Regions from separate parts of the Halomonas sp. SL1 genome, predicted to be linked through region 2. Evidence: predicted binding sites of a transcription regulator. Region 2 holds the regulator's gene; each other region holds the start of a gene.
The links. The regulator sigma-54, encoded in region 2, starts transcription at its own class of promoters, with help from an activator protein. The targets are predictions, from matches to a motif close to TGGCACNNNNNTTGCTNT.

Region 1 (2,261 bases), on a different contig from region 2:
GACCATCTATCGCACCACCGATGCCCAGGGCAACGTCGTCTTCACCGACGACCCCGGGCGCGGCGGCGAGGCGGTGGAGCTCGATCCGCTCACCGTGGTGCCGTCGCGGCCGGTGCAGCCGCTGTCGAGCGCCTCGTCCGGTCGGCCCGAGAGCACCACGCGCTACGGCGAGCCTGGCCAGCCCTTCATGCCCTACGACGTCTTCGCGATCGCCTCCCCCGAGCAGCAGACGACCCTGCCTACCGGGGCCGCGGGCAACGTTCAGGTGCAGCTCGCCATCCGCCCCGACCTGCGCGACGACCATCGCGTGCGGCTGCTGGTGGACGGCCAGGTCAGTCAGTCCGCCATGCACACCGACACCTTCCTGCTCTCCAATCTCAACCGCGGTGAGCACCGGGTGCAGGCCGAGCTGCTCGACGCCTCCGGCGCGGTGCGCCACCGCACCTCGCCGCTGACGCTCTACGTTCAGCGGGCCAGCGTCAATCTGCCGAGCAATCCCAACAATCCCGCCAACCATTAGCTGCCCCCTCGCCGGCCGCATCGACCGCTGTGTCCGGATGGCTCCCCGAGGCCCTGTATCCCACCGCCGGCGCGTGACGACGGGCACTTCGATGCCTTCGATCACGCCGACCGGGTGAGCGAGGGCAGCGCCTTCCGCCATGCCGAGGCGCTGCGCGGCGATCGTCCGCCCGGAAGCGATCGCCGTCGGCACGGCCATGAAGCATGGCGAGCGCATCACGCCCCGCGAGCGCACTTCAGGAAGCCGCTCGAGCCGGAGTGAGCGCTGCCTCGCAGTGCGTGCACCAGCGTGGTGCACTACCATGGTGCATGATCCCCATGTCGGATCAGCTGGGAGGCGACGCCATGCCGTCTTCCCCAAAGTGGCGCGCTTCTTGCAGCACATGAGGGAGGCGCCGCATCGTTTCGCCGCCGGAATGCACCAACGGGAATGCCTTCATGTATCAACGCCTGATGGAACACCTCACCACCGCCGTGCTGCTGCTGGATGGCCGGCTGCAGCTGCGCTGGATGAATCCGGCGGCGGAGGCGTTGCTGGCATTGAGCCGCTCGAGGGTCACCGGCCTGCCGCTGCCGGGGCTGGTGAACTCGGATGACGATATCGGCGAACTGCTGGCCAAGGCACGCGACGAGTTCCATCCCTACACCCAGCGCGAGGCGCGCCTGACCCTGCCCACCGGCGACGCGCTGACGGTGGACTACACCGTCACGCCGCTGTCGGCGGACGAGCTGCTGATGGAGCTGGAGCCCCGCGACCGGCTGCTGCGCATCTCACGCGAGGAGGCGCTGCAGACCCGCCAGGAGACGATCAAGGTGCTGGCGCGGGGGCTCGCCCATGAGGTCAAGAATCCGCTGGGCGGCATCCGCGGCGCCGCCCAGCTGCTGGAGCGCGACCTGGGCGACTCCCAGCTCACCGAGTTCACCCGCATCATCGTCGAGGAGGTCGATCGGTTGCGCGACCTGGTGGATGCCATGCTCGGCCCCCATCGGCTCAATCGTCCCGAGCCGCTCAACATCCACAAGGTACTGGAGCGGGTCCGGGCCCTGGTGTCGGTGGAACACCCCGAAGTGACCTTCACTCGCGACTACGATCCCAGCCTGCCGGATCTGATGGGCGACGAATCCCAGCTGATCCAGGCCATCCTCAACGTGGCACGCAACGCCGTGCAGGCGATGACCGAGGCCGGCATCGAGGGTCCCACCCTGGTGCTGAAGACCCGCGCGCGTCGCCAGTTCACCCTCGGCGCCGAGCGCCATCGCCTGGTCTGCCAGGTGAGCCTCATCGACAACGGTCCCGGCATCCCCGAGGAGCTCAAGGAGACGCTGTTCTACCCCATGGTGTCCGGCCGCGCCGAGGGCAGCGGCTTGGGGCTGTCGATCGCCCAGTCGGTCCTGCACCGCCACCAGGGGCTGATCGAATGCGACTCCCGGCCGGGCCAGACCGAATTCCGACTGCTGATACCGCTGGAGACATCCCATGACTGAAGCCGCACGCGTCATGATCGTCGATGACGATCGCGCCATTCGCTGGGTGCTGGAGCGCGCTCTGGCCCAGCCCGACCTCGAGGTCGAGAGCGTCGAGCGTGCCGACCGGATCCTCGAGCGGCTGCTCGAGGATCCGCCCGACGTGCTGGTCACCGACATCCGCATGCCGGGCCTGGACGGCCTGGACCTGATGGCGAAGGTGCGCGAGGCGCATCCGGAGCTGCCGGTGATCGTGATGACCGCTCATTCCGACCTCG
Region 2 (2,261 bases):
ACATGTCGGCGTCCATCGCTTCGGCGTGCAGATCGGCACCGGCGGCGTGCAGCGTGCAGGCGGCCTGTTGGCGTTCCTTCTCGACGGAGAGCGTCACCTGAACGGTGGTGATGTTGTCGTAATGGCGTTCCAGGCGGGAGAGTTTCTCCTGCACGTAGTCACGCAGGGGCTCGGTCAATTCCACGTGATGGCCGGTGAGGTTGACTTGCATGACACGCTCCTTGCTCCTTGGGTGGTGACTCGATTGTAACCCTTTTTGGTGCCTTGCAAACCCCCCGTGCCAGACGCGTTTTCATACTCTGGAACCCCCCGTCGGGAGGGCCTCAGCCGAGGCGCTTGCGCTGGCTGGAGGAGGGGATGTGCATCGCTTCGCGATACTTGGCGACGGTGCGTCGGGCCACCTCGATGCCCTCCTCGGCGAGCAGGGTGACCAGCTTGCTGTCGGACAGCGGCTTGCGCGGCGGTTCGCCCTCGATCAGCTTGCGGATGCGGGCGCGGATCGCGGTGCTGGAGTGGGCATCCTCGCCGTCGCCGACCTGGCTCGAGAAGAAGTACTTGAGCTCGAAGACGCCGCGGGGGGTGTGGATGAACTTCTGGGTCGTGACCCGAGAAATGGTCGACTCGTGCATCTCCACCGTCTGGGCGATGTCGGCCAGGATCAGCGGCTTCATGGCCTCTTCGCCGTGCTCGAGGAACTCGATCTGGCGGGTCATCACCTCGTGGCCGACGCGCAGCAGGGTGTCGTTGCGGCTGGCCAGGCTCTTGATCAGCCAGCGCGCCTCCTGCAGGTGGTCCTTGAGGAACTGGTTGTCGTCGCTCTTGTCGGCGCGCTTGATCAGCGCCGCGTAGTCGGGCTGGATGCGCAGCCGCGGCATCGCCTCGGGGTTGAGCTCGACGCGCCAGCCCTGGGGCGTGTAGCGGGCGATCAGGTCGGGAATCACGTAGTCGCTGTCGCCGCTGGCGAATTCGCTGCCCGGGCGCGGGTCGAGGCCGCGGATCAGGCCGATGACCTCGTCGAGGGTCTCGTCGTCGAGCCCCAGGCGCCGCTTGAGCAGCCGCCGGTCGTTGCCGGCCAGGGCCTCGAGGAACTGGCGTACCAGGCGGCGCGCCTGGGGCAGCAGCGGGGTGTCGTCGGGCAGGGTGGCCAGCTGCAGCAGCAGGCACTCGCGCAGATCGCGGGCGAACACGCCGGTGGGCTCGAACTGCTGCAGGCGCAGCAGCACCGCTTCGACCTCGCGGGTGGCGAGCCCGTCGAGGCCCTGGGCGCGCAGGCCGTCGCGCAGCTCGTCGAGCGGTTGATCCAGATAGCCGTCCGGCGTCACGGCATCGATCAGGCTCTCGGCGATGCGGGTCTCGCGTTCGTCGAGCTCGCTCATGGCCAGCTGCCAGACGAGGTGGCTCTGCAGGCTCTGGCCGGCGGCCTGGCGCTCGAAGTCGGGAGCCTCGCCGCTGCCGCCGGCGTCCTGGAAGGTGTCCGACCAGTCGCTGTCGACGCTGAGTTCTTCCGGAATCTCGTCGGACCAGTCGTCGTCCGGCGTCTCCCCGGCGGCCTGCTCGCCGAAGTCGTCCTCCAGCTCCAGCATGGGATTGGCTTCCAGGGCCTGCTGGATCTCCTGGCGCAGATCAAGGGTCGAGAGCTGCAGCAGGCCGATGGCCTGCTGCAGCTGGGGCGTCATGGTCAGCTGGGTGCCGACACGCAGTTGGAGGGATGCCTTCATGGCCATGGCAAGCGTTCCGGTCCTGCGGCAAAGAGGCCTTCCACCCTAGTGTGGGTGTGCCCGCCGTGCAAGCCTTTGCTCAGCAATTAGCATGCCAATGGCAATTGCCATGCCTGTCTGTGCATGGCGACAATATATCAGTGACTTGCGAAGCCAATAGGCTCAGAGTCGGAAGTCCTGGCCCAGGTAGACGTCGCGTACCCGCTGGTTGGCGAGGATGGCCTCGGCGTCGCCTTCGGCGATGATCTGGCCGTCGCCGACGATGTAGGCGCCGTCGCAGATGTCCAGCGTCTCGCGCACGTTGTGGTCGGTGATCAGCACGCCGATCTCGCGGGCCTTGAGCTGGCGGATGATGCCCTTGATGTCGCCTACCGAGATCGGGTCGACGCCGGCGAAGGGCTCGTCGAGCAGGATGAAATCGGGTTCGGTGGCCAGCGCCCGGGCGATCTCGACCCGCCGGCGCTCGCCGCCGGACAGGCTCATGCCCAGGTTGTCGCGGATGTGGGTGATGTGGAACTCCTCCAGCAGTGCCTCCAGGCGCGC
Region 3 (2,261 bases), on a different contig from region 2:
TTGGGACATGCTCATAGGCCTTTCTCCAGTCCTTCGAGGATATCGATCACGTTGCCGGCCACCTCGCCGATGCGCTGGCCCCGGTCCATGGCCAGCTTGCGCAGCGTCTGATAGGCCTGGGGCTCGTCGCAGTCCTGGTGCTTCATCAGCATTCCCTTGGCCTTCTCGATGCGCTTGCGGTCGGCCAGCTGGGTGCGGGTGCGGTCGAGCTCCTGGCGCATCGACTGGAAGGCGTCGAAGCGGGCCACGGCGACCTCGAGGATCGCCCGGACCCGGGTCGGCACCAGGCCGTCGACGACGTAGGCACTGACGCCGGCCTTGAGGGCGGCCTGCATGGAGTCGGGGTCGTGCTGGTCGGCGAAGAACACCACCGGCCGCGGGTTCTGGCGGTGCAGCTGCGACATGCTGTCGAGGGTGTCGCGGTCGGGGGATTCCATGTCGATGATCACCACGTCGGGGGCGTGGCGCTCGACCATGTCGTTGAGGCTGGCCGGGCTCTGCAGGTGGCAGATCACTTCGTGCCCCTCCTGGCCGAGGGCCTCCTCGACCATGGCGGCGCGGACGCTCTCGTCGTCGACCAGCAGGATTCGCAAGGGCTGGGGCATGGCATAGGGCTCGTGATGGCGGAAACGGTCAACCCTGGTCATGCAAGAGACGTTCCAGCATCTGCGTCGCCAATGCCCGGGCGGTGAGGCATCCGCGTTGTGTCGAATCCTGCACCATGAGGGCGCGGAGTGCGGTGGAAAACGCGGCAGTCTGGTGCAGGCGACGTCGATACCCCGGACGCGCCGGTCTGAGAAGCGGCGCTTTTCGTCCGTCTGGCACACCGATTGCTTCTATCGGGGAAAGAGACTCCCGGATCGCCATGGCGGCGATCCACGGCAACGACGCCCACCCCCGCGCTTACCCGGCGCGGCGGTGGGCGTCGTCGTTTCGGGACCTGCGATCGCGATCGAGGAGAGCACCATGCAACAGGCGCGCACCACTTGCCCCTACTGCGGCGTCGGCTGCGGCGTGACCGCCGACATCGAGGGCGGGCGAATCACCGACGTGGAGGGCGACGGCGACCACCCGGCCAACCACGGGCGGTTGTGCGTCAAGGGGTCGGCGCTGGCCAAGACCCTGGGCGATCATGGCCGCCTGACGCGGCCACGGGTCGATGGCGTCGAGGTCGACTGGGACACCGCGCTCGATGCGGTGGCCAGCCGCCTCCAGGCCACCCGAGCATCCGCCGGCGATCACGCCGTGGCGGCCTATCTCTCCGGCCAGCTGCTGACCGAGGACTATTACGTCGCCAACAAGCTGTTCAAGGGCTTTCTCGGCACGCCGCACCTGGATACCAACTCGCGGCTGTGCATGGCCTCGGCGGTGGCCGCCTACAAGCGTTCGCTGGGCGCCGATGCCGTGCCCTGCAGCTACGAGGACCTGGAGGAGGCCGAGCTGGTGGTACTAGTGGGTTCCAACCTGGCCTGGAACCACCCGGTGCTCTACCAGCGGCTGCGCACCGCCAAGAGCCGCAACCCGCTGATGCGGGTGGTGGTGATCGACCCGCGGGTCACCGACAGCTGCGAGATCGCCGACCTGTATCTGGGACTCAGGCCCGGCACTGATGCCCGGCTGTTCACCGGCCTGCTGGCGTGGATGGCCGACAAGGGCCGGCTCGACGACGTCTATCTGGTGCAGCATACCGCCGGGCTCGACGAGGCCCTGGCCGCGGCCCGCGAGGACGACGTGTCCATCTCGGCCATCGCCGCCGACTGCGACGTCGACGCCGAGCGCCTGGAGACCTTCTTCTACTGGTTCGCCAGCCAGCTGCACGTGGTGACCCTCTATTCCCAGGGCATCAACCAGTCGTCCAGCGGCACCGACAAGTGCCAGGCGATCATCAACTGCCACCTGGCCGGCGGCAAGATCGGCCTGCCCGGCGCCGGGCCCTTCTCGATCACCGGCCAGCCCAACGCCATGGGCGGCCGCGAGGTGGGCGGGCTGGCCAACCAGCTCGCCGCCCACATGGACTACGACTCGGTCGGCGCCCCCGACCGCGTGACGCGCTTCTGGGCCACCGAGCATCTGACGCCGAGCCTGCCCGAGGCGCCGGGGCACAAGGCGGTGGCGCTGTTCGAGGCCATCGAGCGCGGCGAGATCCAGGCGCTGTGGGTGATGGCCACCAACCCGGCGGTCAGCCTGCCCGACGCCAATCGGGTGCGGGCGGCGCTCGAGAAGTGCCCGCTGGTGATCGTCTCCGAATGCATGGCCGACAC

Region 1: glnL (nitrogen regulation protein NR(II)) is a predicted target of sigma-54. The motif match lies at 883-900, and genes of this name have one in related genera.
Region 3: C9J49_RS04665 (nitrate reductase) is a predicted target of sigma-54. The motif match lies at 820-837, and genes of this name have one in related genera.

What each region holds. Positions count from the first base shown of each region.
Region 1 covers NZ_PYUQ02000003.1:11,230-13,490, forward strand. Annotated here, with positions in the region: gene C9J49_RS00680 (DUF4124 domain-containing protein) at 1-520, shown strand, start outside; gene glnL (nitrogen regulation protein NR(II)) at 958-2,004, shown strand; gene ntrC (nitrogen regulation protein NR(I)) at 1,997-2,261, shown strand, end outside.
Region 2 covers NZ_PYUQ02000007.1:15,320-17,580, reverse strand. Annotated here, with positions in the region: gene hpf (ribosome hibernation-promoting factor, HPF/YfiA family) at 1-211, opposite strand, end outside; gene C9J49_RS02435 (RNA polymerase factor sigma-54) at 324-1,724, opposite strand; gene lptB (LPS export ABC transporter ATP-binding protein) at 1,881-2,261, opposite strand, start outside.
Region 3 covers NZ_PYUQ02000011.1:110,836-113,096, reverse strand. Annotated here, with positions in the region: gene C9J49_RS04675 (CmpA/NrtA family ABC transporter substrate-binding protein) at 1-15, opposite strand, end outside; gene C9J49_RS04670 (ANTAR domain-containing response regulator) at 12-647, opposite strand; gene C9J49_RS04665 (nitrate reductase) at 967-2,261, shown strand, end outside.